Regions from separate parts of the Gordonia sp. CPCC 205333 genome, predicted to be linked through region 1. Evidence: predicted binding sites of a transcription regulator. Region 1 holds the regulator's gene; each other region holds the start of a gene.

Region 1 (7,866 bases):
GTTGCGCGAAGTAGCGCCGGTGCGAGCGGAGATTGACGCGAATGCCGGCTCACTCGCCGCAGACGACGTCGCTGACCAAATGCATAATCTGATCTATCCGGGTTTCGTCGCATCAACGGCGTTGCCCCATCTGAAAGAGATGCCGCGGTATCTTCGGGGTGCGCGCACTCGATTGGAGCAACTGTCGCTCGCACCCGATCGGGATAACGCTGGTATCGCGATCATCGACCGTGTAGTTGAGGGGTGGAATCAGCGCCTCGCCCAACTCCCACCGGGTCGACGAGATGCTTTCAACGAATCGGCGACGTGGCTCGTCGAGGAGCTAAGGGTTGGCACCTTTTCCCAGCGCTTGGGAACGGCATATCCGGTGTCGGAGAAGCGGATTCGACGCGCCTTCGAGGAATTTAGGTGAGCTGCGAGTCAGTCTCGCCAGCTGCTTCACGGCGTTGGCCTACATGCTCACGCAGCTCATCGATCTCCTGCTGGAAATCGGCCAGCGACTCGAACGACCGGTAGACCGAAGCGAACCGCAGGTATGCGACTTCATCCAGATCCCGCAGTGGCCCCAGAATGGCCAGCCCAACCTCGTTGCTCGGAATCTCAGCCGATCCCGACGCACGGACAGCCTCTTCCACTTGCTGGGCGAGTAGCGCAAGGTCGTCCTCGGCCACGTCGCGGCCCTGGCATGCGCGCCGTACACCGCGCATAACCTTCTCTCGACTGAACGGCTCTGTGACTCCGTTGCGTTTGACGACGGCGAGGACCGCGCTCTCTACGGTGGTGAAGCGCCGACCGCATGCGGCGCAAGAGCGCCTCCGGCGAATCGCCTGTCCTTCATCGGCAACCCTGGAGTCGACGACCTTGGTGTCATCGTGTTTGCAGAAGGGACAGCGCATACCTAGAAGAGTAACCGCCATCATTTTCACGGGTTTCAGTAGACAGGGGTCACCAAAGCCTGACCCACACGAACACCCGACGACTCGAGGTGATTGAGTTCCACAATCTTGTTGATGACCGCCTGCGTGGGCAACTCTGGTGCGACGCGCGCAGCGACGGCGCTGAGCGATTCGCCGGCGCGCACATGGACCACCGAAGTCGAGGTCGGCGCGGGCGCTACTGACGCCTCGTAATTGCCGCCGACAACCGCGAAGAACCACACCAGCCCGGCCAGTGCAGCGCCGACGAGGACACTCGCCGCGCCGCGCCGTCGACGATAAACCGCCATCTGCCGAGCCTCGCGGGCGCGCATGCCGTCAGTTCCCGAGCAGCGTGTGCCGGTTGGCCATGAGATGTCGGGCCGACGGTTGAGCGGGCGGGTGGTCGAACCCGGCGTGCGGCGGGGCGCAGGCCTCGTCGGCGCTGCGAGACCGGCGCGCGGGGCGATACGCGGAGCGAGTGCTGCGGTCATGGTGTCCTCCTGGTGTACGAACCTGTGTTCGATGAACTTATGTTCGATTTCTAGCACGACCCACCGACAATGTCTCGCGACACGTCGAACAAATGTTTGAAAGTCCAGCTCGTCTCGTCTACTTTTGAGTGCAGACCGCCTTGGCGAGCCACCCGAAAAGCACCATCGAAGAAGGGAAACCAGCTGATGACCGAGCAGGGACCGTCGGACGATTCCGCGGCGAACGGCGCACTCGACGCAACTCTCGCCGAATCCGTCGAGGCGACGTTGACCACGCGTCAACGCGCGGTTCTGGAATACATCCGCAAGTCCGTTCGCATGCGCGGATACCCGCCGAGCATCCGCGAGATCGGCGACGCGGTCGGTCTTACCTCGACGTCATCAGTTGCCCATCAGCTGCGCACGCTTGAACGCAAGGGCCTGCTCCGCCGTGACCACAACCGACCGCGCGCGGTGAATATCCAGGACAGTGAGCCAGATCCGTCGGGCGATTCCCCCTTCGGCGGCGTTGCGACGATGCCGACACCTACCTTCGTCCCGGTACTCGGCCGGATCGCCGCCGGCGGACCGATTCTCGCCGAAGAAGCAGTCGAGGACGTGTTTCCACTTCCACGCGAACTCGTCGGCGACGGTTCGCTGTTTCTGCTGAAGGTCGTAGGCGAGTCGATGATCGACGCCGCGATCTGCGACGGCGACTGGGTAGTGGTTCGCCAGCAGAATGTCGCCGAGAACGGAGATATCGTCGCCGCGATGATCGATGGCGAGGCGACCGTGAAGACGTTTAAACGCAAACGCGGTCATGTCTGGCTGATGCCGCACAACGTTATGTTCGAACCGATCGCAGGCGACGACGCGACAATCTTGGGCAAAGTCGTCACAGTTCTGCGTCGCGTGTAGATACGAGGCGTCAGCTGAAGCCTGCGGGCACAACATCGGCGAGGGGCATACTCCCCCCTGGCTGCGGCCTATATGCGGACTTCAGCCGGCTGCGCACAGGCTGAAGTCTGCGGGGATTCGGTAAGTGGGGAGAATGACCCCTCGGAAGCCTCCAGCGCGCAGATTTCAACCTGGCTGAAACCTGCAGCGACGGTGCCATCGAGGGGCACGCTCCCTCGATGTCCGTCGGGCTCAGATTTCAGTCGATGGTTCGTACTTGACCGCACGTCGAGGCACGGTGGCTTGCCCGGCTGAGAACTGCTTGCCTGGCTGAGAACTGCATCGTCAGGTTGGTTGAGGGAAATACTCCCTGGGCAAAGTCCTGACTGCAGATTCGAGCCCGGCGGCAAGCAGACTGGAGTCTGTCCTCCCACACCCGCCGAGGGCGCGACTCCCCCGGCAGCCACCAAAACGCAGATTTGTTTGCGGCGCTCCCAGCCCGAAAATGCGTTTCCACCTTCATCGAGGGCAAATCTCCCCCTATCGCCGCCAGACCGCAGATTTCAGCTACGCCCTATAGTCCGCCGCATCCCAACCCCAGCAGCAACACGGCTGGACTCTGCAGCCGCCATCGTCTCCGAAGGAGATACTCCCCCGGCCGCGACCAAGGCGCAGCGTCCAGTCCGACGACAGCCCGTTACCCGCTCAGCGCCTGCGACGCCGCTGCCCTCGCCGCCGTCGGATCCGCCGTATTGAGCGCGCAGCGCGCCGCGTCTTCGCACGATGCCATCGTTACCTGACCCAGTCGGGCACCGACTGCCGCGGCGGCGACTGGCGCACTCGACAACGACGTGACGCCCATCCCGACAAGTACACAGGCGAGCAGCGGATCGGCCGCAGCCTCCCCACACACACCGACGGGCTTCCCAGCCGCACGACCGGCTGCGGCCACCATCGAGACCAACGACAGTACGGCTGGCTGCCAAGGATCGGTTAGCGCCGCCAATTCGGCCGACATCCGGTCCGCGGCCATCGTGTATTGAGTCAGATCATTGGTACCGATCGACACAAAATCCACTTCAGCCAGAATTGCGGGCGCGAGCAGCGCTGCCGCCGGCACTTCGATCATCACCCCGGCCGTCAGGCCCCGCCCGCGAGCGAGCGCCGCGAATTCCGCGGCCTCAGCGACCGTGGCAATCATCGGAGCCATCACCCAAACGTCGGCATCGCTCGCGGCGGCGGCCGATGCGATCGCGTCGAGTTGAGCTTCCCGCAGTTCCGGCTGGGCGCCGGCAATCCGGTTGCCGCGCACGCCCAACGCCGGATTCGCCTCCTCGGGACTGTTCACAAACTTCATCGGTTTGTCCGACCCGGCATCGAGTGTCCGGATGACCACCTTGAGGCCGCTGAACGCATCGAACACCCCGCGATAACTCGTCACCTGCTCAGCGATCGTCGGAGCCGCCGCACGATCCAAAAAGGCCAGCTCAGTACGGAACAGACCGATCCCGGCCACCGGCTTCGACGATGCTGCCCGCGCCGATGCACCGTCGGCGACGTTGGCCAGGACAGCGACGTCGATTCCGTCCGCGGTACGTCCCGGACCAGCCCAGGCGGCGACCAAATCCGCTTGTGCCTGCCAGTGCGTCGCTGCGGCCCGCGCCGCCGCCGGTTCAGGTTCGACGTCGACCGTCCCTGCGGTGCCATCGACCAGAACCGACGTTCCGGTGCCGATGGTGGCCAGATCGCCAACCGCGACGATGCACGGAATCCCGAGTTGTCGCGCGATGATCGCGGTGTGACTCGTCGGACCACCGAGACGGGTGACCAACGCGACTACCAATTGCGGATCCAGGCCAGCCGTATCGGCAGGGGCCAGATCGTCGGCAAAGAGGATCGACGGCGAATCAGGCACTGGCACACCCGGTTCGGGCGAACCTGTCAGTGCAGCCAGTACGCGGTCGCGTACGTCATTCAGGTCGGTGACCCGCTCGGCCATCAGGCCGCCGAGTTTGGTGAACAAGTCGGCGAACTGTTTAGTGGCGGCGACCGCCGCGTCGGCCGCCGGGCTACCGGCATTGATGAGCTTGCCCGCGGCGGAGAGCCAGCCACGATCTTCGGCGAGGCTGGCAGTAGCACTGAGTACCTCGGCGGCCACGCCCGTGCTGGCCGACGCTCGATCGCGCAGTTTCGCGGCGACGTCCGCTGCTGCGGCGGAGAACCGATCGACCTCGCGCACCCGATCGACGTCGGACAGTTCCACTGTCGACGCAACGAATTCCGGGCGCGGGCCCGGCCAGATCACCGGCCCATAGGCGATACCTGAAACGACCGGCGTTCCGGTCAACTGCTGGATGGCGTCCGACACGCGATTCACCTTTCATCGAGCTATATATGTGATCTAGATTACGAGAAATACTTGACTTGTCAACACATTCGGGGGTAAAACAAACGATATCAACACAAATCTTCCCTGATATCAACATATTGGACGAGAGGAGGCGACTCTATGTATGCCGCAGAACGACATGAGGCAATCGCCGGGGCCGTGCGCGAACACGGCAGGGTGTCAGTCCTCGACTTGGCAGCCCAGTTCGACGTCACCGGCGAGACGATTCGCCGGGATCTCGCCGCCCTCGAACGAACAGGTCATGTACATCGCGTACATGGCGGCGCAGTCGATCCCGGCCTGACTACCCTCGACGCGGGCGAACGGCCACTCACCCAGCGCATCACCGAACACAGCGAGGCCAAAATCGCGATCGGCATCGCCGCGCAGCAATTCTTGCCGACCGCGGGTGGATCGGTCTTCTTCGACGCCGGAACCACCACCTATCAGGCGGCGCGCGCACTCACCGACCCTCGCGAGCTGACTCTTGCGACAAACGCTCTGGGTATCGCCGCGACTCTGGCCAAGCTCCCCGCAGTGAACCTGCACCTCATCGGGGGGCGACTTCGCGGTCTCACGCAGGCCAGCGTCGGCGCCGACACCGTCGCCGCCATCGCCAAGCTTCGAATCTCCGTCGCCTTCGTCGGCACCAACGGACTGTCGGCCCGCCACGGCTGCTCCACTCCCGATCCCGACGAGGCGGCAGTCAAGTCGGCGATCGTCGCATGCGCGAATCGTGTTGTAGTGCTTGCTGATTCATCGAAGTTCAACAGCGACGAGCTCGTATCGTTCGCCCCCCTGTCCGAAGTTGACGTCATCGTGACCGATTCGGACGCCGATCCCGCGGATATCGCACGACTCACCGAACAAGGAATCGAGGTTGTCACCGCATGATTCTCACTGTCACTGCCAATCCCAGCGTTGATCGGACCGTTGAACTCGGCGAACCACTGACACACGGCACCGTTCAGCGCGCCAACGCCACACGGGTCGAAGCCGGCGGCAAGGGCGTCAATGTCGCGCGGGTCGTCGCCACCGCGAGCAGTGACACTATCGCGATCCTGCCAGCGAACCGCACCGATGCGCTCCTGGGACTGCTCGACGCCGTTGAGTTGCCTTACCGATACATCAACGTCGACGACCAGGTCCGCAGCAACATCACGATCGTCGACCCGGACGGCACCACCACAAAGATCAACGCCGCGGGCGCGGCTTTCGACCAGGCCACCGAGACTGCACTATCTCGTCTGATCGACGAACTCGCGCCAACGGCCGACTGGATCGCTCTATGTGGTTCGTTACCCCCGGGCCTCCCCGACGACTGGTACGCGCACATCGCCGAACGCCTGAGCGCGAAAGGAGCCAAAGTCGCCGTCGATACGTCAGGTGCCCCCCTGCGCGCGGTCGCCCGACCGGGTATCGCTCTGCTCAAACCCAACGCAGACGAACTCGCCGAACTCGTCGGCGGCGACGGCCCCACGATCGAATCTGCTGCCGCCACAGGAAATTTCACTCCTGCGGTGACGGCATCACAGAAGCTCGCAGCACGCACCGGCGGTGCCGTGCTCACCACTCTGGGAGCCGCTGGCGCCCTTCTCACGATCGGCCAACGTACCTGGTCAGCAACCGCGCCCTCGATCACTCCCCGTAGCACCGTCGGCGCCGGCGATGCATCGTTGGCGGGCTATCTGCTCGCTGAACTCGACGGGCAAACACCGCCGGACAGGTTACGTCGAGCGGTCGCGTACGGCTCGGCCGCTGCGGCACTGCCCGGCACTCAGCCACCATTTCCCACTCAACTCGACCTCGCCAACGTGCAGGTCACCGAGTTACAACCGTCCACCACCGTGTGATTCCCCATCCTCCTCCCGCTCACACAGAAGAGACTAGCCATGAGCACTGACATTCCGACCGGAGCCTCGGCACCGCAGATCATCACCTCCGAAGCCGTACTCCTCGACGTCGACGCCGGTGCTACCAACGGCGCCGTCATCAGCCGCCTCGCCGGCCTTCTAGGTGCTCAGGGCCGCACCACTGACGTCGACGAACTCGTCGCCGCCGCAATGGCACGGGAAGCTAAGTCGGCTACCGGCCTCCCCGGCGCAATCGCAATCCCGCACGCCCGTTCGGCATCGGTCACGACCGCCAGCCTGGCGATGGCGAGGCTATCGAACAAAGTAGATTTCGGTGGCCCCGACGGCGACGCGGACATCGTGTTCCTGATCGCTGCACCAGAAGGTGGCAGTGAGCATATGAAGTTGCTCAGTTCGTTGGCCCGAGCACTTGTTCGACCCGAGTTCGTCGCCGCGCTGCGTGAGGCTCCCGACGCAGCCAGTGTCGTCGAGCTCGTCAGTCAAGCCGTCACACCGAAGGCCAAAGCTAAACCATCACAACCGGCGGCACCGGCTGCAGTCTCGACATCAGCGCCCACCACAAGTGCGGCGCCCCGCCCGCGAATCGTCGCGATCACGGCCTGCCCTACCGGCATCGCGCATACCTACATGGCCGCCGACGCCCTCAAATACGCCGCCGAACGCGCCGACATCGACTTCACCGTTGAGACCCAGGGGTCGTCGGCGACCACGCCCATGACACCGCAGACCATCGCCGACGCCGACGCCGTCATCTTCGCCACCGACGTCGGCGTCAAGGGACGCGAGCGGTTCGCCGGTAAGCCGGTTATCGCATCCGGCGTCAAGCGGGCCATCAACCAACCCGACACAATGATCACCGAAGCCATTGCGGCAGCGAAGAATCCGAATGCGGCGACCGTCGGCGGCGACGCCGCCGATACAGCCGAATCGGCAGCGGCAACCGTCGGCTACGGCGGTCAACTCAAGCAGGCGCTGATGACCGGCGTCAGCTATATGATTCCGTTCGTCGCGGCGGGCGGTCTGCTCATCGCGCTGGGCTTCCTGCTGGCTGGCTACGAAATCGCCAACAAGACCCTCGACCAGACGCAAACCCTGTCCGACGGCGCGTTCATCGCCCTGCACAACAGCCTGTGGGATTTGCCGTCCGGGGGCATCATGACCTACCTCGGAGCGGTAGCCTTCGCCGTAGGATCGCTGGCAATGGGCATGCTGGTCCCGGTGCTGTCGGGATATATCGCCTTCGCCATCGCCGACCGTCCAGGAATCGCACCCGGTTTCGTCGCTGGCCTGGTATCGATCGCGGTCGGTGCCAGCTTCAT
Region 2 (7,866 bases), on a different contig from region 1:
TACCGCCCGCGACCGTGTCGGTGTGCATCGAGATGTGCATGGCATCGTCGGGCAGCGCTGCCGCGACGAGTACCGCCGAAGTAGCGACAATCACGGTGACGGCAACAGCTACCACCGCCCTGATCGCAAATGTACGAGGAGCGGCGGACATACCCGGCGTTCGAAAGTCTGGCATGTCAATCAACCCCGGAAAACGAACGGTGAGTTGATACCCCAGAATGCCACCGTGAGGATCAAGTCGAGGCCGACCACCGCGACAAGACTGGCACGAATCGCGCGACCCGATGCGACGCCGACTCCCTCGGGCCCACCGGCGGCGAAGAAGCCTTTGTAGCAGTGGATGATGATGACCGCGACAACAAAGATCACTACTTTCGCGGTTGCATAGGCGAGGTCAGGAAAGTTCACGAACTGCTGAAAATAGTGCTGGTAGGCCCCAGCGGATTCCCCTCGCACGCGAACGACTATCGCACTACTGATGTAACTGGCGATGATGGCGATCAGAAAGGTCGGGATTGTCGTCAAAATGCCGGCGACGACGCGCGTCGACACCACGAATGAAATCGAATGCACGCCGACGACCTCGAGTGCGTCGATTTCCTCACTGATCCGCATTGAGCCGATCTCCGCTGTCATGCGGCAGCCCGCTTGTACCGCGAACCCGAGGGCAGCTAGTAGCGGGGCGAATTCGCGGGTGATGGCGAACGAGGACACTGAACCGGCGACCGATCCCAGGCCAAGCATATTCAGCGTCCCGTGCGCGATGATCGCGACGGTTGCACCTGCCGCGAGGCCGAGGACCGCCATGACCAGGGCAGTTCCGCCGCCGACGATGACGGCGCCGCGGCCCCACGTCAGATCGGTCACGGTGCGGACCGTCTGCCCCCTGAATCGCCATATCGCCTGCGGTGCGTATCGAAAGCTGAGGTACACGAATGAGAGAAAGTGCCCGAGATACGCGAACGCCCTCTCGGTACCTCGCCACCCGCGACTTAACCACGCGAACCCGCGTGGGGCGTATCCAGCAGGTACACCCAATTGTCTTCACACCTCCTCGAGTCCCCGACATCGGAACCCGAGCCGTTGAGCACAATTCGCAGAACACTACTATCCGCGTAGCAGCATCATATGAGATGGATTGGAAGTGATGCAAGTTACATCGATCACGGCAGTGTGATGCTCAACGCCTAAGTGGAGCAACGTCGCTCGCCGAACCGACGTGACAAGGAGCCGACAAAAGGCCCGATCAACGTCATCTGTGCCCGGTTCATCCTCGCCGCGATGACCGAGCGAACACACGGTAGCATTCACGTACTGTCACTATGCGACTGTTTGTGGCACCGCTAGATTCAGCACCGGAGGAGGTTCGGTGGCACGTCGAAAAGTGTTGACTCGTGCCGAGAGTCAGGCACTCACACGCGAGTCTCTGGTCGATGCGGCGGAGTCACTACTTCTTGCCAACGGATACCACGCAACGTCGATCGCCGCGATCGCGAACGAGGCTGGCCGTACGATCGGCGCGGTCTACAGCAACTATTCCAGCAAGGAAGAACTCTGTCTCGAAGTGCTCCGCCGACGCACCTCCGACGAGATCACCCACGCGCTGATTGCTCTTGCCGCCGCCGACGACGACGTCGATGCGCGATTTGAGGCCGTTTCGGTCTGGTGGCGCCAGTTGTCGAGTGACACGCCATTGCTCTTGCTGGCCGCCGAGTATGGGCTGACAGTCCTCCGCGATCCCGACCAGCGCTTGAAAACCGTCGAGTTGGTCAACAACACATTCGGCTCAGTGCGAATCCTGGTGGAAGACCATTTGCCTCCCGAAGCAGCCCAAGCGAGTTTCGCAACCCTTGACCGGGCCGCGCGCGCCATTACCGCGACCAGCACCGGTCTCGCGGTGATGCGGGTGATGGGCACCGTCGACGAAGACGAATCCGCAGGTATGTTGGTCGACACCATGCGGATGTGGATGAATCGCATAGTCGACGAGACCAAGCAAGCCGTGTGACGTCGAGGTCGGGCGGCTATCGCCGGATGGCCGATCGGCACACATCCATTACTCGCGAAATCTCCGGAACACGAATAATCCGCAGCAAGTACGTGAAGACTGCGACACCTACTGTCGCTCCCGCGCTTGCCAGCAGGATTCGCCCCGCGAATCCCGTTGTATCGAAAGAGAATTGACAGATTCCCATCATCACCGCGACCGCGGTGAGAGCCGCAACAGCCGTCACCGTCCCCGATCGCGCCGCCGCCTCGGCGACCCGACGGAAACCCAACAGACCGTAACGCCGGCGCAGAGCGAAGTGACCGGCGAGCGCACCCACCACATAGGACAGTGAACCGCTGACGCAGAGCAGGACTGCCGTTGGAACTGCAGGAATCACGGCGACGCCAATGAAGATCACCAGAATCTTCACCGCCACCATCAGCACGTTGATCAGCGCCGGAGTGCGTGTTTCGTCAGCGCAATAGCACACACGCAATTGGAGCATGACGATAGCGAGGGCGGGCAAGCCAAATGCGCTGGCCGCCACCGCTTGTCCGATCAGACTCGCGTCTGTCGCATCGACCCGGCCACCGAAGACCAATACGGACGCGGTCGGCGCCAGGACCGCGAGTGCACCCGCGATCGGGATCAATAGCGCCAGGAGGTACCGCCCGCCGAGACGTAGTTCGGCGCGAATATGGCCAAGGCGACCGAGCGACACAGCGTTTGCTAGACGCGGTGTGAGCACCGTCAGGATGGACACCGCGACGACACCGTAGGGAAGCGCGATCAGCAGGTCGGCATATGTATAGGTCGACACACTCGCACGGTCGAAGGCAACGTGCGTGACCACTACAACCCCGATTTGAGAGGCGATCACGTACACGATCACCCAGCCGGCCAATCTGGCTCCGGTCCGGATCGGCCGCATCGTATAAGGCAGCACACGAACGCGCCATCGCCATCGAAACCCGGTGCGCCGCAAGATGACCAGGCACCACCCCGCCTGCCCAACAATGCCAACGGTGGTCCCCGCGCCCAGAACCAGTACTTGCATCGGCGAAATGGACGACGGCGAGAGCACAGTCGGGCCGGGCAGCGCGACAAAGATCCCCACCGTGACAATGACGATCAGGTTGTTCGCCAGCGGTGCCCACGACGGCGCACCGAAACTGGCCCTAACGTTGAGAACAGCTGTCACCAAGGCAGCTATCGCGTAGAAGAAGACTTGGGGCAGAAAGCAATACGCCCACAATCGCGTCAAATCACGCTGTGCGCCCGCCCCGACGAAGAAGTCGGCCAGCCACGGAGCGACGGCCACCATCGCAGCAGTGACGAGAAGGGCCACGACGACCGACACGTTCAGAAATCGCTGAACAAACTCGTCGTCGATGGCGCGACTTCGTAGCCGGGAACGAGCGAGGATCGGAACCACGACACTGGACAGCACACCGCCGAGCAACAGCGAGTAAACCATGTTCGGAAACACATTCGCACCGTTGTAGGCATCGGCGACGGCACCAACACCGAGAACTGCGGCAAGTAGGACGGTACGAAGGAATCCGGTTGCACGCGACATCAGCGTCGCGATGGCCACCTGTCCACCCGAGGCAGCCAAGCCGGTGCGAGCAATCACTTCGCGAGTGTGGCAGTCGAAACTGATGGGAGGTTAAGCCACGAAGCGGCGTTGGGCGAGATTCCCAGTTCAAGGCACTCGGCCGCCCTCGCTCCGAGTATTTTCGACTGATGAATTACACGTCATCGGGTTTTGATCGGTGGTTACGTCTCTTTGAATGGCCACTCTTCGGGGCAGCAGTCATCTTCCTGATCGCGTACGCCGCACCGATCATAGAACCTGACCTTACAACAGAGCTCCGAGAAGCCTGCTCAACAATCACCATCGTTGTTTGGGCGCTTTTCATAGTCGACTACATCACCCGATTGGCCCTTGCATCCGACCGCTGGTTATTCGTCCGCAAGAACCTATTCGACCTCTTCGTCCTCACCTTGCCGATGCTGCGACCGCTACGGGTCCTGCGATTGCTGGCCGTACTGTCGATCTTGAACCGGGCCGGGTCGCGCTCGCTACGCGGCCGTGTCGTCGTCTACGCCGCGGCCGGGGCGGTCACGGTGCTTGTCATCGCGTCGCTCGCCATCACCGACACCGAACGCGGACAACCGAATTCGAATATCACCGGCGTCGGCGACGGCTTGTGGTGGGCGATCACGACGATGACGACCGTCGGGTATGGCGACCGATATCCAACAACAGTCACCGGTCGATGTGTTGCGGTGACACTCATGATTGCCGGCATCGCCCTGCTCGGCGTGGTCACGGGTATGTTCGCATCCTGGCTCGTCGAAGCGATCGAAGACAGCGAAGCGGCGCAAGACGAAACAACCTCCGCGATCGCCGACTTGACTGCTGAGATACGCCGACTCCGCGTCGAGCTAGCGGAGATTAAGAGCCCTGAACCCCCAGTAGCCCCCGAGGCGATGGTCGCGGAGCCGAACTGACTCCCACCATCGGGTAAACCGCTGCTCCGCCACCAGGACTCGAACCTAGAATGCCTGAACCAAAATCAGGAGTGTTGCCGATTACACCATGGCGGATTACTGCGCAGATGATTGTGCCACACGCCGACCGTCGAACGCATACCAACTTCCAGTGAGGCTTCGCGTCGCAAAATTGGCTATCGAATCATGTTCCCAGTCAGGTATTTTAGTGTATAATCGAATATATCTTCGATCCAGGAGGGATGATGGAATCGACGTCGAAAGAGTCGGTGGGGGCATCGAACCTCCCTGAGTCGCCACTTGAGTTGGCCCGGCTCCTTGAATCGGTCACGAACCGATTATCTACCGTGTGTCTGACAGAAATGGCCGACGAAGCCAGCGTCGAGTTACTCAAAACCGTCGAGCGGGCACGCAATAAGAGCGTCATCGTGTCGGCGCGGACTGCGTTAGAAGTGTCCGACCGCGGCGCCTTTCGGGCCGAGGGCTATTTCACCATCTACCCATTCTTGAGCCAGGGACTGCGACTTGGGACCACTGAAACGCGACGCCGGATGACTCAGATGCGGTCGTTGGCTTCGATGACCAGCGCACAAGGTGAATGGCTCGACCCGAAGCTGCCGGGCACCGCAGCCGCAGTCGCCGACGGCGCGATCACTGCCGACCACGTATCGGTGATCGCAGCGGTCATGACGAAAATCCCCAGTGCGATCGCACCCGACGTCGTCACCCGCGCGGAAACAATCCTGGCCGACGCCGCGCGCGAACTGACCCCGCACGACACCGCTCGAACCGGGGATCGCATCGTCGCGCACCTCGATCCCGACGGGCAAGCAACCGACGACACAGACCGCAAACGCCGTCGCGGACTCAGCCTCACCCCGCAAGACACCCAGTTGATGTCGAACCTACGTGCCACCCTCACTCCCGAACTGCGCGCCAAATTCGAAGCCATCTTGACCCGATGGGCCGCCCCCGGCATGAATAACCCCGACGACCCGAACTCGCCAACCGGAGCCGACGACACTAATTCCGACCAACTCGACACCGCCCGCGACCGCGACCTACGTTCGCAAGGTCAACGCAACCACGACGCACTCGTCGCGTTATGCGACTTCGTCATCGGCAACAACGGTCTCGGCCATCCGGATCGACTGCCGGCCGAAATCGTCGTCACCACCACTTTGAGTGAACTCGCCGCCCATGCTGGCTTCGCGTTCACCGCGACCGGTACTCATCTGCCAATTGTCGATCTGCTAAATCTGGCCGCTGACGCAAATTCGCACCTCGCAGTGTTCAAGGACCACACCAGCGAAGTCCTCTACCTCGCCCGCGGCAAGCGTTTCGCCAGCAAAGCCCAACGACTCGCGTTGTTCGCCCGCGACCGTGGCTGCACCGCCCCCGGCTGCGATGTTCCCTTCAGCCGGACCGAAGCTCACCACATGCCCGACTGGGCTGACGGCGGGGCCACCGACATCGACCATCTCGGCGCCGCCTGCGGCAAACACAACCGCAGCGTCGGGCGCCGCCCGGGACAGTGGGAGACCACCGTGACCGATGCCGGACGCGTCGGTTGGCGTCCCACTGGCACCAACCATTCGCTGCACGTCAACACCGTTCATCACGCCTACCTCAACGTCACCAGACCGCCAGACAGACCTCCCGAGCCGCCAGGCAACTATCGTCACTCGATCATCGAAGCGCACCTAACCGTCGCCGACGTAGCACGCTCCCAACATTCGGATCTCTTTTTCGGCAGACAGTTGGTGCGACACTAGATCGACAAATGGGGCCTGGCCGTGCGTACACACGGCCAGGCCCCATCGAGTCGTGAGACTGGCGTTTAGTCCTTCGGACCGCCAGCTACGTAAACAACCTGGCCCGACACGAAGCCCGCACCCTCACTCGCGAAGAACGAAGCGGTATGCGCGATATCCTCCGGCGCGCCAACACGATTCACTGGAATCTGTGCAGCGCTGAACTTCTTGAACTCCTCGAATTCGACGCCCATCCGAGCTGCGGTCGCCGCAGTCATCTCGGTCTCAATGAATCCCGGCGCGATCGCATTCGCGGTCACCCCGAACTTGCCCAGCTCGATGGCAAGGGTCTTAGTGAATCCCTGCATACCGGCCTTGGCGGCCGAGTAGTTCGCCTGGCCGCGGTTACCCAACGCCGACGTCGACGAGAGGTTGACGATACGACCCCAGCCGGCGTCGACCATATGCTTCTGACACGCCTTGCTCATCAAAAACGCACCGCGCAGGTGCACTCCCATGACCGCGTCCCAATCATCGACGCTCATCTTGAACAGCATGTTGTCGCGGATGATGCCCGCATTGTTGATCAGGACAGTCGGCCCGCCGAGTTCGGCGGCGACCTTCTCCACCGCTGCTGCGACCGACGCTTCGTCCGATACGTCGGCACCGACAGCGATGGCCTTACCACCCGCATCAGTGATCGCGGCGACCGTGTCAGCGCACGACTCAGCACTCAGGTCCAGTACGGCGACGGCCAGACCATCCGCGGATAGACGCTTGGCGACAGCCGCGCCGATTCCTCGCGCGGCACCGGTAACGATGGCAACTTTCTGTGCGGTCATCTCGTTCAAATCCTCATTTCGACTTTGGTCACGATGAATGATTGGGTTCCCAGTCGTTCTTAGCACTCGCTCAGATCACCATGTATCGGCAGGTCGGGTTACTCGCGAGTTGGGTTGTACCGAGTGACCTGCGTAGGATCGCCACCGGCGCATGTGTCCACAAGACACACGCCAGCCAGCGCAACCACAACTTTCCGCGGAGGTCATTGATGACGACGGGGCAGGGCAACCACCACGACCGCTCCACACCATCGGCAACCGCGGTGATCGTGCTCGCCGCAGGCGCGGGCACCCGGATGAAATCGAAGACGCCCAAGATCCTGCATGAAATCGCAGGTCGCTCCCTGGTGGGACATTCACTACACGGCGCAAACGGCATCGCACCCGCACATCTCGTCGCAGTGGTCAGTCACGAACGCGATCGCGTCACCGCTGCTATCGCTGACATCGCCGGCGAACTCGGCCGCGACGTCCTCATCGCCGACCAAGACCTCCCGCGCGGCACCGGCGACGCCGCACGCGTCGGATTGACCGCGCTCCCCGACGACTTCGACGGCACCGTACTCGTCACCGTCGCCGACGCCCCGCTCCTCGACGGCCCGACGCTTACCTCGCTCCTCGACGCGCACACCACCGCTCCGACTGCCGCGGTCACCCTGACCAGCTTCACCGCCGACGACCCGACCGGATATGGCCGCATCGTCCGCGACGATGACACCTCGGATGTACAAGCGATCGTCGAACACAAAGACGCCACCGAACT
Region 3 (7,866 bases), on a different contig from region 1:
TCGAGTCGCTGAAGGCTTCCAATGCGGCCTTCGACGCAGCATAGGCGCCGAACCGTGGACCATGTGTCTGCACGGCGATCGAGGTCACGTTGACGACATGGCCGCTCTGCCGCGCGACCATATGCGGTAGCAGGGCGAGCGTCAGGTAGACCGCGCCGAAGTAGTTGACCGCCATTGTGCGCTGGTAGTCGTGCTGGCGGTCGACCGAGTGGATGGTGGACCGCCGAATGGAGCGGCCGGCATTGTTGACCAGAACATCCACCCGACCATGTTCGGCGAGAACGGTTTTCACCAGAGCCGCGACATCGTGTTCGTCGGTGATATCGCAGCGATAGGAAGACACTCGGCCCGGAGGAATTCCGGGTTTGGTTGCCGCTGAGTTCAATTGAGCGGTGGCCTCGGCAAGATCGCCATCGCTGCGAGCGACGATGATGACATTGGCGCCGCGCTGCACGCACATTCGAGCGGTGGCCTTGCCGATGCCGGATGAGCCACCGGTGATCAAGACGTTCTTGCCGATCAATTCGCCGCGTCGGTCGGTGCGTCGATGCCGAGCGGGGTCGAGGTTGCTCGCCCAGTAGGTCCACAATCGGGGGCCATATTCGGTGAGATCGGGCAATCGCACGCCAAGGCTGCGCAGGACGGAGACGCTGGCATCGGCGCTGAAATCAACACGGAATGCCAAGGTGTCCAACACAATGGGCGGAATTCCTTGCTGCTTGGCGACCAGATTGCGGCCGATGCCAAGTGGTCCAACCTTCGACAATGTCATCGCGGCATCGGTAATTCGATAGGGAACCACGCTGCGGCCGCGTGGGCCGTTGAACGCTGGCGCTAGTGCGTTATACATTCCGGTGATTGACCGCGGCTCCGGGTCGCTGAGATGAAATGTCAGTCCCGACTCCTCGGGACGATGATCGAGCAGAGCGACGATCGCGTCGGCCACATAGTCGACCGGAACCATATTCGTCCGGCCAAAGTTGGCCATCGGCAACGGCAACCACGATGGTAGGTATCCGAGCAATCCCAGCTGGCCGAAGAAGTAGTACGGGCCGTCGATCTTATCCATCTCACCGGTACGGGAATCGCCGACGACGACAGACGGCCGATACACCCGCCACGAAAGTCCGGGTTGATCCCGGACCAACCGCTCGGACTCAAATTTCGTGCGGTGATACGGCGACGGGAATCCTTGGCCCTTCTCGAAATCATCCTCGGTGAACACCCCCGCGTAGTCGCCGGCCACCGCGATCGAGGAGATGTGGTGCAGCATCGCGCCGCGAGAGAGGGCGAAGTCGATGACACGCTGCGTGCCTTCGACATTTGCCCGCTGCTGTGAATCGGCGTCGGCGGTCATATCGTAGATGGCGGCGAGATGGACGACGTGGTCGATGGGGGCGTCGAAATCATCGAGACCGAGTCGTGGTGCGGTCAGATCTCCGATGACCGGGATGACCCGATCGGAATGGATCAGTTCGCTAAAGCGGCTCACCGACGACGCGCGGACCAACGCGTAGATTTGAGCGTCGGGCGCGATGTCGAGGATACGGGCGATCACGCGACGGCCGATAAATCCACTGCCACCGGTAATGAAATAGCTGGTCATGAGGGTCACTCCAGGTTTGTCACGGGCAAGTTCGCGCGAAGGCGCAAACATCTGTTACTCAGAGTGACACTTACATTGGCGCATGGCAACGATTTGCGACGGAAAATATTGTGAACCGGAGTCAGCGTGATCCGATGGCGACTGTTGCGCCGAGTTCATGGTCGTCGACGATGCGTGCCCGGAACCCGGTCGAGGCCAGAATCGCTGCGGCCGTCTCCGCCTGCGGATCGCTGATCTCGAAGAGGATGTGACCATCGGGATGGAGCCACCCTCGTGCGGCGTCGATGACCCGTGCCGCGATCCGCAATCCGTCGGGACCGCCGTCGAGGGTGTCGATCGGTTCATAGTCACGAGCCTCGGCCGGCAGCAGTCCGATTTCCCCGCGGGGGACATAGGGCACATTAGCTACGACGACGTCGACCTGCCCGCGCAGCGATGCCGGCAGCGGGGTGAACAGATCACCGACGTAGACCGACGCGGCGGCATGGGCCAGATTGCGTCGTGCGCAGGCTGTCGCGCGTGGATCGATGTCAACCGCGTAGATATGTGCGCCTGGCTTGGCAGCGGCGATCGCGGCGCCGATAGCGCCTGAGCCGCAACACATGTCGACGATGGCAGCGTCGTCGGGAGACAGTGCGATAGCCTGGTCGACCAAGAATTCGGTACGGCGTCGCGGGATGAAGACGCCGGGAGTGACCTCGACTCGCAGTCCATGAAACTCTGCCCATTCGACGACATACTCCAAAGGCTCGCCCGCGCAACGACGTTCGAGCATTGTTGCCAACTCGGCGTCGGAGCGGGCGCAGTCGCGCAAGATAGCTGCCTCTTCTTCGGCGAAGACGCATCCGGCAGAACGTAAGGTGGCGACAAGTGAGTCGTCCGACGCTAAAGGGGAGGCCACGTCTCGACGTTAGTTGGATAACAGGAACTTGTCTTGCAGGTCGGTCGAGGGGTGGCTGCGCGATTGGCGTCCTTCGAACTTGTGTGCTGGAGGATCGGTCAGTGTTGGGCGCGTAGGGCTGCTACCACGGCGTCGAGCGTGGCTTGGGGTGGAGCGCCGAGTAGGTCAGCTGTGGTGAGGTAGTGCACTGCGGCGGCGTGGAGTGCCTGTGCGTCGTGGTTGAGCGATTCGTCGGGTACAGGTGTGGCGGTGACGCGGGTGCCGGCGCCGCGTCGGCTCGCGATGAGTCCAGTTGCCTCCAGTTCGCGGTAGGCGTGTGCTGCGGTTCCGACGGCTATTCCTAGGTCTCGGGCGAGTTGCCGCAGGGGTGGGAGTTTCGCGCCAGCAGGTAGTGCGCCGGAGGCGATGTGGCCGGTGATTTGCTGTCTGATCTGCTCGAATGCGGGGGTGGGGTCGGTGTCATCGATGCGAATGCGTGGTGATGTCATGCGGCTGGGGTTGGGTCGTTCCTCGGCGCCGGGGCGGCAAGGGCGCGGGGTGCGGGTGGTCGGGCGAATGCGACGAGCGCGACGATGACCCCCAGATAGAGCAGGGCGGCGAAGCCTTCGGCGATGTAGGGGACAGTGCCCGATCTGAGCCACCCCAAGCCGACGATTGTGTCGCCATGTGCGCGCAGGTGGTCCACGTAGTCCAGTGAAGCGTTCTTCACGATGGCGGCTACGTCGGCGATAACTCCGGTGGCCGGGATATAGAGCAGGCACAGGGCGCGCACTGCGGTGCCGCTTCGCGACCAACTGTCGCTGCCGGTTAGTGGGTCGATGTCGGGGCGGCGGGTAGTTGCGTGAATGAGTGCTGCGGCGAGGACGGCGGCTGTGATGAAAGTGGTGTAGCTGATCCAGAGGTCGGTGGCGTCGATCGAATACCTTTGGTGGGGAGGGTTATTCGCACTGAGGAGGATGCGTGATCGGCCGATCGGGGAGAGTAGGACGATAGGGCTCAGTGCGGCGAGTGTTCCGACGGTGCCGACCGCGATGAGGATCCACCGAGGTAACAGGGTGCGGATGCCTCGGGGTGCGAGGGTGGCTATTCGAGGGCCCGATGGTCGCGTTGTTCGTTCGGTGATGATCATCGCTATTAGGGGGAGAAGGAAGAGGCCGGGCCACCATAGTGCGCCGAGTGCTACACGCAGGACCTTGATGTCCGGCGGCTGTTCGGAGTCGATCGCGACCGTGATCATTCCGTACAGCAGCGAAGCCGCCATTGCCACGATGGGAATGATGAAGGCAACCTTTAGTCGCCTGCGCATCGTTCGCCGGTAGTTGAGGTAACTCGCTGACTGTGGAGCCGAGTCCGCAGGGATAACGGTTTTGGTCACGACGTAGACGAGGACGCCGATTGCGGCGATCGATAGCAGAAATGGCGACATTCGCTTCTCCTTGTGTCATTAAACTGATACAAGGCTTTCACGCACCGACTGCTTGTGTCAATCAACTAGTTCAAATTCAGCCATCCGTATCAATAAGTTGACACACTAATACGGAAGCATTACCTTGGCCGTATCAATCAGTTGCTACATCGATACATGGAGACATTCACATGGGATTAATCCTGTTCCTGCCAACCGTCCTTGGTATCGCGTCTGCATTTGGACTTGCGCTGCTTTCGCGATCGCGATCCGCGCTTTCCGGTGATCACGTCGTCATCACGAAGGTCTTTCGGCGGTTGATCGGTTGGCGCATCGGGGGATTCGTCGTTGGGATCGCCTTGGCCATAGCGATCCCCTTTGTCGCACTCGGACTCTTAGGGATCGACTCGCCCGAAGTGATTCTGGTCTGGGCGCCTGTTGCTCTCGCGCTCGTATACTTGCTCAGTCTCCTCATCGGCGAGCACGTCGCCTACCGCCCGGCTGCCGGCCAGCATGGCGCCAACCTCGCCGCACGCGTCGCCAGTCGGTACATCACCGTCCGTGGCGTGATTGTCCCGCTAGTCGCCTCCCTGGGCTTCTTTGCGCTGGCGGTCGCAACATTGGCTCTCACCAATGATCGCGGCAGCGTCATGATCACTTGCGCTAGCCCCTACCCGAACGACTATGGCGCAAGCTCACATTCCACTATCGAGCGCTCGACCTCCTGGGCGTGCCTTGGGAGCATCGCTACCGCTGCGATCCTCACCGCTCTTGTGGCGCGCGCCGCGACCAACCGTGCACGACCCGATACCCACGTCTTCGCCGCAGCCGAAGATGACGCCCTGCGGCGCTCGACGATTCGAGCAGCAGTTGGCATCTACACCTCCTTCGCCGCGATCCTGGGAGCGGTGTTCACGCTGGTCCTCGCCGAAGTCCTCACCTCGGACTTCGAACCGTGTGGAGCGCCGAGCTGGTGGAACCCTATTGGCGTCGCACTGTGGTGGTCGCTGATCGCCTGGTTTGCCGTGTACACCTGGGGTGTGGTCCAGATTGTCTCGCGCCCCATCGCCACTCGCATGTCCGCGACTATCGGATGAGTACCGCGGTCACGGTGGACACCACTGACCCCACACCCCCGTACGAGCAGATTCGCCGGCAAATTGCCGCCGCTATCGAGCAAGGTGCGTTCGAGGTTGGAGCGAAACTCCCCTCGGTGCGACAACTCGCCAACGATCTCGGCATCGCCACGGGCACCGTCGCTCGTGCCTACCGCGAACTCGAACACGGCGGACTCATTCACTCCCGGCGTGGGCAGGGGACCACCGTGCTCGCGTCCCCGCGACCAACCGCAGACCTTCTCGAGGAACAGACGCTGGCGTATATCGCCCAAGCTCGGGCCCTCGGTGTCGACGACGATACGATCGTCGCTGCGGTAGCTCGCAGTCTCGGCTAAGCGGCCCATGACCTCACTTAGTGCCGACTGCCGACCTCGTATTTTTCTGCGCTAGCTGGCTTGGCCATGGTCGTGTCCGCCTCCGCAATGGATGCGAACATATGTTCGATATACTTGGTGGGTGGGCTGGCATAATGGACCTCCGACCTGGTCGGAGATGGAGCGAGTGCTCTCCGGTCGAGCGCCATCGGGCGGCCGATCGGGGGAGACGTTCGCGCCGCCCTATCCGGCGGGCTCTGATCGCCTGGCTGATGAGGGTGTTCCCGATGGTGGTGACGGTCCGGCCTGGTCACGTAAGCGCGACGCGTATCACGCGGATGAGTCGATCAAGCGAGTCAGCTCGACAGTTCCGTACGCCGAACTACACGCGCATAGTGCCTACAGTTTTCTCGACGGGGCATCAATGCCCGAGGCGATGGTCGAGGAAGCGCAGCGCCTGGACCTCAAAGCTCTGGCTCTGACCGACCATGACGGTTTCTACGGCATCGTCCGGTTCGCCGAGGCAGCCCGTGAATTCGGCATGCCGACGGTATTCGGTGCGGAACTGTCACTGGAGCATGACGCAGTTCGTACCGGTGTGCACGATCCTTCCGGTGAACATCTGTTGGTTCTGGCCCGCGGGGCCGAGGGGTACCGGCGGTTGTCGCGCACCATCGCCGACGCGCATATGGCCGGGGGAGAGAAGGGGATACTGCGTTACGACGTCGATGCCTTGTCTGATGCCGCGGTCGGGCAATGGCTGATCCTCACCGGTTGCCGCAAGGGCGCGGTGCGTCGGGCGTTGGACCGCGGCGGACCGCCTGCGGCCGGTAAAGCGTTGGGGGAGTTGGTCGATCGATTCGGTTCCGACAACGTCGTCGTTGAACTGACTTCTTATGGTCAGCCTGATGACGATGAGCGCAATGCGGCGCTGGCGGTCCTCGCCGCAGCGTCGGGAGTGCCGACGGTCGCTACCACCGGCGCGCATTTCTCCGGACCACATCGACGACGGCTCGCGATGGCGATGGCCGCGGCGCGTGCCCGAACCGATGTGGACACCATCGCCGGCTGGTTGCCAGCCGTCGGCGGGGCGCATCTGCGGAGCGGCGACGAAATGGCTCGGCTGCTCCTCGCGCACCCCGAAGCCATCGCCAACGCGGTTGATCTGGCCGACGACTGCTCCTTCGAATTAGGTTTGATCGCACCGCAATTGCCGCCATTTAAGGTGCCCGACGGACATACCGAGGCAACCTGGCTGCGCGAATTGACAATGGAGGGTGCGGTGCGCCGGTACGGAGCGCCATCGTCGAATCCCAAGGCGTACAAGCAGATCGAACATGAGCTCACGATTATCGAAGCGTTGAACTTTCCCGGCTATTTCCTCGTGGTGCACGACATCGTCAGCTTTTGTCGCACCAACGACATCCTGTGCCAGGGACGGGGGAGTGCGGCCAATTCGGCGGTCTGTTACGCGTTGGGGGTCACCTCGGTCGATCCGGTGCGTAACAAGCTGCTGTTCGAGCGATTCTTGTCGCCCGAACGCGATGGCCCGCCCGACATCGACGTCGATATCGAGTCGGATCGCCGGGAAGAGGCCATCCAGTTCGTCTACGAAAAATATGGCCGCCGCTACAGCGCGCAGGTGGCCAATGTGATCACCTATCGCCACCGCTCCTGTATCCGCGATATGGCTCGCGCACTCGGATATGCCTCGGGGCAACAGGATGCGTGGAGCAAGACTCCCGAGCAAGCGCCCGACGACGTTAAGCGACTCGCCGGTGAAATAGCCGGACTGCCAAGGCATTTGGGTATTCATTCGGGTGGCATGGTGATCTGCGATCGGCCGATCGCCGACGTCTGTCCGACCGAATGGGCGCGTATGCCGAATCGAAGCGTGCTGCAGTGGGACAAAGATGACTGTGCCGCGATAGGTTTGGTCAAATTCGATCTGCTCGGCCTCGGCATGCTTTCGGCACTGCACTACGCCATCGATCTGCTGGCTGAGCATAAAGGTATCGAGGTGGATCTCGCGAAGATCGATCTCACCGAAGAAGCCGTCTACGACATGCTGTGTAGGGCGGACTCGGTCGGTGTATTCCAGGTGGAATCGCGGGCGCAGATGGCAACGCTGCCGCGGCTGAAACCGCGCAATTTCTACGACCTTGTCGTTGAAGTGGCGCTGATCCGGCCCGGTCCGATCCAGGGTGGGTCGGTGCATCCGTATATTCGCCGTCGCAACGGTGATGAGAAAGTCGACTACGAACATCCGTCGATGCGTAACGCGCTGGAACGGACTCTCGGAGTGCCATTATTCCAGGAACAGTTGATGCAGCTGGCTGTTGACGTCGCCGGGTTCAATCCAACCGAGGCCGATCAATTGCGTCGTGCGATGGGATCGAAACGGTCGCCGGAGAAGATGGAACGGCTTCGAGAACGCTTCTTCGAGGGGATGGCGCAACTGCACGGTATTACCGGAGAACTCGCCGATCGCGTCTTCGAGAAGCTGGCCGCGTTCGCGAATT
Region 4 (7,866 bases), on a different contig from region 1:
CCTGCGCGTTCTCTCGGGCGAATCCCTCGGCGGCCTGCTCCGCGCTCGGATGAGCCTGCAACGACAGGGGTTCATCGGCGGCAAGGACCTTCAGCAAAAACGGCAGTCGCGGGCCGAATTCGGCCACCGCACCAGACCCAAGGGCTTCGGTTGGGTGTGCGTCAATTTCGGCCAGCAACGTCGAGGGCTCGCCGCCGCCGTCGACACATGACGACGGTCCGGCCGGATGCGCGCCGAACCACAGTTCGGCCTCCGGATGTGGCGATGGCGTGGGTAAACCGCGAATGGATGCGATCGCTGTCCGGGACCCCCAGGCGTACGGACGGACCACACCTTCGAGCAGTCTCATGCCCGTCCAGCTCCCAACAGTCGTAGATATACCGCTGCCATCTCGGTTCGCAGTGTCACCACAAGGTAGCCCATCGTCTCGTCGCGCCCGGCCACCGCAGTGCTCCCCGAATCTCCAGTGTCGAGGGTATCGACGAGGATATCGGCGGCCAAGTCGCCGACTCGTTGCCGGGTCTGCCAGTGCCGGCCGGCCGAACTGATCACGAGCAGTTGCGGCGGGCGACCGACCGGATCGTCGAACTGCGGATCGTAGAAGATCGAATCGGCTCCGGATTCGGTACTATCCGATCGCACCAGGACCGCACTCAGCGCAGCGGTGAGAGTAAGAGCTGCTCCCGGTATCGCTGCGATGGTTGCGAAGATGACACTGGCCCGACGGGCCACGACATCGGTCGGAGCGTCATCACCGGCCCAAATGGTCTCGCGCCCTTGGACTTTCGACGCCAATAGCTTCGCCTGGTTACGGAACCCTTCCCGATCGGGATGATTGGCTGCTGCCTCGGCGTCGAGTGCGGCCGCCAAGTCGTCGAAGTCGATGACCGCCCCGGTGGTTCGCACCTGGATAAGCGCGGCGCACACGGCGAGTAATCCGGCCACCAACCCACAGAACCGGAATTCCGCGGCAACGTGTATCCGAGGTGACAGATCGATGACTCGTCCGGCCACCGCATCGCGCAGGGGTCCTTCCAACGGAACGAGGCTGACCACTTCGGCTCGACGCCGCGCGCCCCGCGCACCCGCGTCGATGAGCGCGGGGTCGCCCGCGTCGTCACCGGCCAGCACCACGACGTCGAGCGGGCCGATCCAGCCTGGCATCGTCGGAATAACAACAATCGGAACGTCGACGCGCGCGCCCATCGCCGCGACCACGAAACTCACCGCATCGGCGCCGACGGTGGACGCGCCGGTAACGATGACCAGACTCCGCGGACGCAGATCAGCGAGGGCATCGAGTACACCTTCACGGCGGGCCTCGGCGATTGCCCGAACCTGGGCGCCAGCGAGTGCCACGACTTGTAATAGTCCGTCCCGGTCGGCGGACAATAATTCCTCGACGTCGTCGAGGTCAGCGGTGTCAGAGCGCATACGTCTCAGCGTATCGACTCAACCACCGATCTAGTCGACGGGATCGGGAAGTACCCGTAGATGTCCGCGACGACCCGGACGCGGCTTGACCGGCGCACGGTGGCGCCCACCTTCAGCGGGTGCCATCCGGTCGAAGCGAGCATTGGCACTCGATGATGCGGAACGATGCAGCGGTAAGTCATCGAGGCCATCGAGCGGCACACTGCCCACTGCCTTACCGGATTCGCGAACTGCCTCCGCCAACGCGGTCAATTCCAGATCTTCGGGTGGTGCGCTGAAAGTGCGTTCGCTACGTAACATTTCCCAGCCACGCGGCACCGTTATGGTTTCCGCGTGCTCAACACACAAGTCCCACGCATGCGGCTCCGGATTGGTGGACAAGGGCCCGATCACCGCGGTCGACTCGGCGTAGACAAAGGTCAGTGTCGCCACGGCGGCACGCGAGCAGCCCGGGCGGCGGCACTGACGAGGAGAACTCACTCGTAGAGGTTATCCCGTACAACCCCGATGACAGTCGCTGACACACCGTCGAACGGGCGAACCTCACCGATTTACCCGAGTGGATCTAGACTCCATATCCATGTCCAGCCGACGCAGTTCCCGCGCACAACCCCTCGCGCGGCCGTCGGCCCGGCAAACGCCGAGACGGCGACGTGACCGGCGCGGCCGGGGGCTCAGGAGCCCTCTGTTACCCCAACAGGTGCCAGCCTGGCGATCGCGAGCCGACGTATTCGACGCGGTCGCCTTGGAAGCTTTCGCCGATATAGATATCCGCTGGCGAGAGCGCCTGACGGGCCTCGACGTGGCAGTTGACGACATCCCGCGCATGCTTCCCCGCGACACCGAACGTGTCGAATGGCCCGAAGAAGTCACCGCGGACGGAAATGTGCCGCTGGCACGCCTCATCCACGCGGGAATCGACATCCAAGGCAGCCCAACGCGGGCACACATCATCCTGTTTCGGCGCCCTCTGGAGAGCCGCGCGAAACGTGGCGACGACTTACTCGACCTGGTCCACGAAGTTCTTGTGCAACAGATCGCAACCTATCTGGGCGTCGACGAGGAAACTGTCGACCGAGGTCCCGAGGAATGATCCTGTTGGGATCGTCGAACAGCGTCGCCTGGCACGACGAACCTTGAAACTGAGCCGGCCGGGGCCGACGTGGTTCTAGATAATGCCGCGCTTGAGCCGACGACGCTCCCGCTCGGAGAGTCCGCCCCAGATGCCGAAGCGCTCATCGTTATGCAACGCGAACTCAAGGCATTCCGGTTTGACCTCACACCCTTGGCAGATGCGTTTAGCCTCGCGGGTTGATCCGCCCTTCTCAGGGAAGAATGCTTCTGGGTCTGTCTGCGCACACAACGCGCGCTCTTGCCACTGCTCCTCGACCGCATCAAACAGTTGATCAAAGTCGTTGGGTACCAACGACAAATGCTTACGAGCCCCCGCCGCGTCCACGCCCGGGTCGGCGGGATGAAGCGGAGTGTTGAACTCATGGGTATTGCAGTGCGGTTCAAGGGCATTGCCGATGCGGTTTTCAAAAGCCATCGCCGGCGCCTCCTTGGAAGTATCGTTTTCGTCAATCACTGGTCACTTCTGACGCCCATCCGGGGGCATTTTCTCGCACTAGTACAACTTCTCCACTCGCACGCTAGCGTCTGGGTGTAAACCCAACATCCGATACTTCGAACAAATTGTCGAATATGTTGTTAGACAGCGAAGTCTCACACAACATTCTCGATATCGAAAACCGGAATGACACTGTTGTTATTAGATACTCGTAAGGGTACCCAGGTCAAGCCAAAGTGGAAAATTTGCTTTATACCACCGACTTTCGGTAAAAACCGGGCTCGACACGTACCTGAGGTCAGGTGGCGACGGAGCGGGCAGCGCCGCCACGAACGACCCACACTACAGTGAACCCTCGTGAAGGTGACTGTGCTCGTCGGCGGCGTTGGTGGGGCTCGATTCCTGCTCGGAGTTCGAGAACTACTCGGCGTAACGCCATTCCCCCCGACCGACTCCGACCATCAAGCAGCGGCCCATGAAATCACGGCAATCGTAAATGTCGGCGACGATGCGTGGATGCACGGCGTACGCATCTGCCCGGACCTCGACACCTGTATGTACACACTCGGTGGCGGCATCGACACCGAGCGCGCATGGGGACGCCAGAACGAGACATGGCATGCGAAAGAAGAACTCGCGGCCTATGGCGCCGACCCAGATTGGTTCGGATTGGGCGACCGCGACTTGGCGACCCATTTGATCCGCACCCAGATGCTTGAGGCCGGCTATCGGCTCGCCGATGTGACCGCAGCCCTATCCAAGCGGTGGCAACCCGGCGTCCGACTCCTGCCCGCCACCGAGGACCGTCACGAAACGCATGTCGTGGTGTCCAAGCCGGGCGGCCAGGACGGTGAGCGGGTGGCCATCCACTTCCAGGAATGGTGGGTCCGACATCGTGCGGCGATCCCAACTTTCGGCTTCGCCCAGGTGGGGTCGGAAGCAAAACCCGGGCCCGGCGTGGTCGATGCCATCGCCGATGCCGATCTGGTGCTCTTCGCGCCGAGTAATCCAGTCGTGTCGATCGGTGCGATCATGAGCGTGCCGGGACTACGTGCGGCCCTGCGTAATACAACCGCACCGGTGGTCGGCATCTCCCCGGTCATCGATAACAAACCCCTGCGGGGCATGGCCGATGAATGCCTGACCGTGATCGGGGTGGAAACCACGGCGCAGGCGATCGCCGAACACTACGGAGCGCGCAGCGGCAATGGACTCATCGACGGCTGGCTGATCGCCGACGGCGACTCCGCGCAGGTCGACGGGATCGCCATCGGTACCGCACCGCTGCTGATGACCGATCCGGTGACCACGGCGAAAATGGTTGTCGCAGCGGCAGAACTCGTCGGCGTCACAATGCCGGAGGCGGACCGGTGACCGGTGACAAGGCAGCGGCCATCTCCGATCATCGCGCGAGCGGCGAACTGCGAATCCTGCCGGTGACCGGACTGGGCGAATTCGGACCGGGTTCACATGTCGCGGCCGAGATCGCCGCGGCGGCCCCCTGGCTCGCCGATGGCGACGTCGTGGTGATCACCAGCAAGATCTTCTCCAAGACGGAGGGGCGAATGGTGTCAGCGCCGACCGATCCCGACGAGCGAGATGCCTTGCGTCGCAAGCTTGTCGAACAAGAGTCCGTCCGGGTGTTGGCGCGCAAGAACCGCACGCTGATCACCGAGAACGCATACGGACTCGTCCAAGCGGCAGCAGGCGTCGACGGATCGAATGTGCCGTCGGACCAATTGGCTCTGCTGCCAGTCGATCCCGACGCCAGCGCGGCCCGCACCCGTAGCGCGTTGCGGCAGGAGCACGGAGTCGACGTGGCCGTCGTCGTGACGGACACCATGGGTCGCGCCTGGCGCAACGGTCAGACAGACGTCGCCATCGGCGCATCGGGTATCGCGGTAAGCCATCCGTACGAAGGCGGCGTCGACGACTACGGAAATCCGTTGATAGTCACCGACATCGCGGTGGCCGACGAGATCGCCGCGGCAGCCGATCTCGTGAAAGGGAAGCTCGCCGGCGTGCCGGTCGCGGTGATTCGCGGCCTGAAGCCCCGCGACGACGGTTCGACCGCGCGGGCGCTGGTCCGGTCCGGCGAGGAGGATCTGTTCCGGCTGGGGACCGATGAGGCACTCCTACAGGGCCGGGGCGAAGCGCTACTGACTCGCCGTTCAGTGCGTCGGTTCGTCGAAGGCAATGTCGACGAGGAAGTGATGAACGCCGCTTTCGCCGATGCCTTGACCGCTCCCGCCCCGCACCACACACACCCGGTCCGCTTCGTGTGGGTCCGTGACGGTAAACGGCGGCGCGCGATGCTTGACGCGATGACGCAGACCTGGCGCGCCGATCTTACCGACGACGCGAAGACACCAGAATCCATCGAGAAGCGTCTGCGCCGCGGTCAGATCCTTTATGACGCACCCGAACTCGTCGTTCCGTGCCTGGTTCCCGATGGCGCGCACGACTACCCGGACGAGCGGCGTCGGGCGGCCGAACACACAATGTTCACCGTCGCGGCGGGCGCTGCGGTGCAGGGACTGCTCGTCGCCCTGTCGGTACGCGGCGTCGGCAGCTGCTGGGTCGGGTCGACAATCTTCGCGCCGGCTGCGGTGCGGTCGACGCTCGCGCTCGATGCCGACTGGGAACCTTTGGGGGCCATAGCGATCGGCTATCCCGACGACGCGCTGACACCGCGTCCGCCCGCGCCGATCGATGAGTGGGTAGTGCGCCGGTGACTGACTCGTCGGGCCGGGTATTGGCGCGCTCCGCCGTCGAATTGCTGTCGGAGTGGACCACTGGGGACATCGGGCAGGACTCGCTTCGACACACCTATCTCGCATTTCTTGCCGCGAATCCCGATGCCTGCCTTCGTCGTTCGGCGTCGGGACACTTGACGGCGTCGGCGCTTGTCCTGGACGATCGCGGCACGCACACGTTGCTGACGTTGCATCCGCGGATCGGGCGGTGGGTGCAGTTGGGCGGACATATGGAACCCGAGGATCCGTCGGTCGACGCGGCGGCATTACGCGAGGCGACCGAGGAGTCGGGATTGCCGGGACTGCGGCTAGCCCGATCGCCGAGCGGCCGGCCGTCGATCGCGCGGCTGCACACCCATCCGATCACCTGCTCGCTCGGTGTTCCCACCCGCCATCTCGACGTGCAGTTCTGTGCTGTAACACAACGGGATTCGTCGGGCGAGCTGCCTGAGCCCACGCGCAGCGACGAATCGGTCGACCTGGCGTGGTGGCCGGTCGACGACCTGCCAACCGATGCCGACGACATAACCCTGACGCCGCTTATCGCGGCCGGGTTGGCTCTGGTGAACGGGTAGCAGACGTCGGGGCGCAGATTCCTGTCCGGCTGAAGTCTGCCGAGTCAACGTCGGCTAGGGAACAGTTCCCTTGCACAACCTCGCCGCGCAGATTCCAGTCTCCGGCCCGCCCGACGTCGCGTCAGACCCCGGTCGACTTGGTCACCGAGAACGTCGTGCATCCCTCGCCGCTGATTGTGCCACTCATCTGCGTCGACGACACTTTGTCCGCCTGTGCGTTGACCATCACGTAGTTGCGCGGGGCAACGATCCATTCCGTTGCGGTAAAAGCGATTCCGCCGACCTGGTCGTCGGCCGCCGTCATCGCGAAACTACCGCTCGACGCCGTATCGGTGCCGCCGGGGCCAAAGGTGAAGACCGCTCGGTTGGTCCCGTTATCAGCGGCCGCTTCGACGGTGAGGGTCAGTTTCGTTGATCCCTGCGCGCAGGTGTAACTGCCGGTCCACGATCCGACGACCGTGCTGACGAGTGTGCCTGGCACCCGATGTGCGGTGCCCTCGGTCGTACACGCCGACGTTGACCACAGCGCCGCGAACACCCCCAGAGCCACCCCCAGCCGGGTCGCGCTACTCGATCCGAACACCCTTACCCACCGTCACGATGCCACCCGGGCTAACTGCATAGTGCTGACGATCATGTTCGAGATTCACTCCTAGCTGGGCTCCGTCTGCGATCACCACATTCTTGTCCAGGATCGCGTTGCGCACGACGGCTCCCGCGCCGATTCGCACACCCGGCATAAGCACACTTCCCTGTACTACTGCCCCGTCGCCGACGGTGATATTGGAGCTCAGAACGGAGTTACTCACCGTCGCCGCGGACACGATCGACCCCGCTCCGACGACAGAGTCCTGCGCGAGTCCGCCGCGCACGAACTTCGCCGGCGGCAAGTTATGTGTCTCGCCGCGAATCGGCCACCGACGGTTGTAGAGGTTGAAGACGGGATGGATTGACACCAAATCCATATGCGCGTCGTAGAACGCGTCAAGGGTCCCGACGTCCCGCCAGTATCCTTTGTCGCGTTCGGTCGCTCCCGGCACTTCGTTGTCCTTGAAGTCGTAGACATTCGCCTCTCCGCGCGCGACGAAGGCGGGAATGATGTCGCCGCCCATATCGTGGTCGGAGTCCGGATCGGCGGCATCTGCCCTGATAGCGTCGATAAGTGCTTCGGTGGTGAAGACGTAATTCCCCATCGACGCGAAGGTGGCGTCGGGATCATCCGGAGTGCCGGGCGGGTCACTCGGCTTCTCCAGAAATTGGGTGATGCGGCCGCTGTCGTCGGCGTCGATGCAGCCGAATGCGAATGCCTCCGACCTTGGTACCCGAATCCCGGCGACGGTCACCCCGGCACCGGAGGCGATATGCGCATTGACCATTTGTGAGGGGTCCATGCGGTAAACGTGATCGGCGCCGAATACGACGATGTACTCCGGCTCCTCGTCGTAGACGAGGTTCAGCGATTGGAGGATCGCGTCGGCACTGCCTGTGTACCAGCGCGGCCCGAGGCGTTGCTGCGCCGGGACCGAAGTGA

The links. The regulator LexA, encoded in region 1, represses DNA repair genes until DNA is damaged. The targets are predictions, from matches to a motif close to CGAACANNTGTTCG.
Region 2: a site for LexA is predicted at 4,725-4,738, ahead of AAFP29_RS16375 (DUF222 domain-containing protein). Genes of this name have one in related genera too.
Region 3: a site for LexA is predicted at 5,460-5,473, ahead of AAFP29_RS15460 (error-prone DNA polymerase). Genes of this name have one in related genera too.
Region 4: a site for LexA is predicted at 3,122-3,135, ahead of cofD (2-phospho-L-lactate transferase). Genes of this name have one in related genera too.

What each region holds. Positions count from the first base shown of each region.
Region 1 is NZ_JBCLVI010000003.1:365,220-373,085, reverse strand. It holds gene hrpA (ATP-dependent RNA helicase HrpA) at 1-412, shown strand, start outside; gene nrdR (transcriptional regulator NrdR) at 405-896, opposite strand; gene AAFP29_RS11945 (LysM peptidoglycan-binding domain-containing protein) at 932-1,408, opposite strand; gene lexA (transcriptional repressor LexA) at 1,595-2,305, shown strand; gene ptsP (phosphoenolpyruvate--protein phosphotransferase) at 2,982-4,652, opposite strand; gene AAFP29_RS11930 (DeoR/GlpR family DNA-binding transcription regulator) at 4,794-5,567, shown strand; gene AAFP29_RS11925 (1-phosphofructokinase family hexose kinase) at 5,564-6,526, shown strand; gene AAFP29_RS11920 (PTS fructose transporter subunit IIABC) at 6,566-7,866, shown strand, end outside.
Region 2 is NZ_JBCLVI010000004.1:390,051-397,916, forward strand. It holds gene AAFP29_RS16345 (MlaD family protein) at 1-175, opposite strand, end outside; gene AAFP29_RS16350 (MlaE family ABC transporter permease) at 181-1,038, opposite strand; gene AAFP29_RS16355 (TetR/AcrR family transcriptional regulator) at 1,370-2,008, shown strand; gene murJ (murein biosynthesis integral membrane protein MurJ) at 2,025-3,626, opposite strand; gene AAFP29_RS16365 (potassium channel family protein) at 3,737-4,507, shown strand; tRNA gene AAFP29_RS16370 (tRNA-Gln) at 4,532-4,603, opposite strand; gene AAFP29_RS16375 (DUF222 domain-containing protein) at 4,870-6,282, shown strand; gene AAFP29_RS16380 (SDR family oxidoreductase) at 6,348-7,103, opposite strand; gene glmU (bifunctional UDP-N-acetylglucosamine diphosphorylase/glucosamine-1-phosphate N-acetyltransferase GlmU) at 7,313-7,866, shown strand, end outside.
Region 3 is NZ_JBCLVI010000004.1:202,466-210,331, reverse strand. It holds gene AAFP29_RS15490 (SDR family oxidoreductase) at 1-1,606, opposite strand, end outside; gene AAFP29_RS15485 (putative protein N(5)-glutamine methyltransferase) at 1,728-2,507, opposite strand; gene AAFP29_RS15480 (GntR family transcriptional regulator) at 2,606-2,995, opposite strand; gene AAFP29_RS15475 (hypothetical protein) at 2,992-3,933, opposite strand; gene AAFP29_RS15470 (hypothetical protein) at 4,104-5,009, shown strand; gene AAFP29_RS15465 (GntR family transcriptional regulator) at 5,024-5,365, shown strand; gene AAFP29_RS15460 (error-prone DNA polymerase) at 5,487-7,866, shown strand, end outside.
Region 4 is NZ_JBCLVI010000005.1:513,273-521,138, forward strand. It holds gene manA (mannose-6-phosphate isomerase, class I) at 1-349, opposite strand, end outside; gene AAFP29_RS20280 (hypothetical protein) at 346-1,434, opposite strand; gene AAFP29_RS20285 (DUF3499 domain-containing protein) at 1,465-1,914, opposite strand; gene AAFP29_RS20290 (metallopeptidase family protein) at 2,015-2,527, shown strand; gene AAFP29_RS20295 (WhiB family transcriptional regulator) at 2,603-2,866, opposite strand; gene cofD (2-phospho-L-lactate transferase) at 3,362-4,378, shown strand; gene AAFP29_RS20305 (coenzyme F420-0:L-glutamate ligase) at 4,375-5,739, shown strand; gene AAFP29_RS20310 (NUDIX hydrolase) at 5,736-6,335, shown strand; gene AAFP29_RS20315 (hypothetical protein) at 6,457-6,918, opposite strand; gene glgC (glucose-1-phosphate adenylyltransferase) at 6,902-7,866, opposite strand, start outside.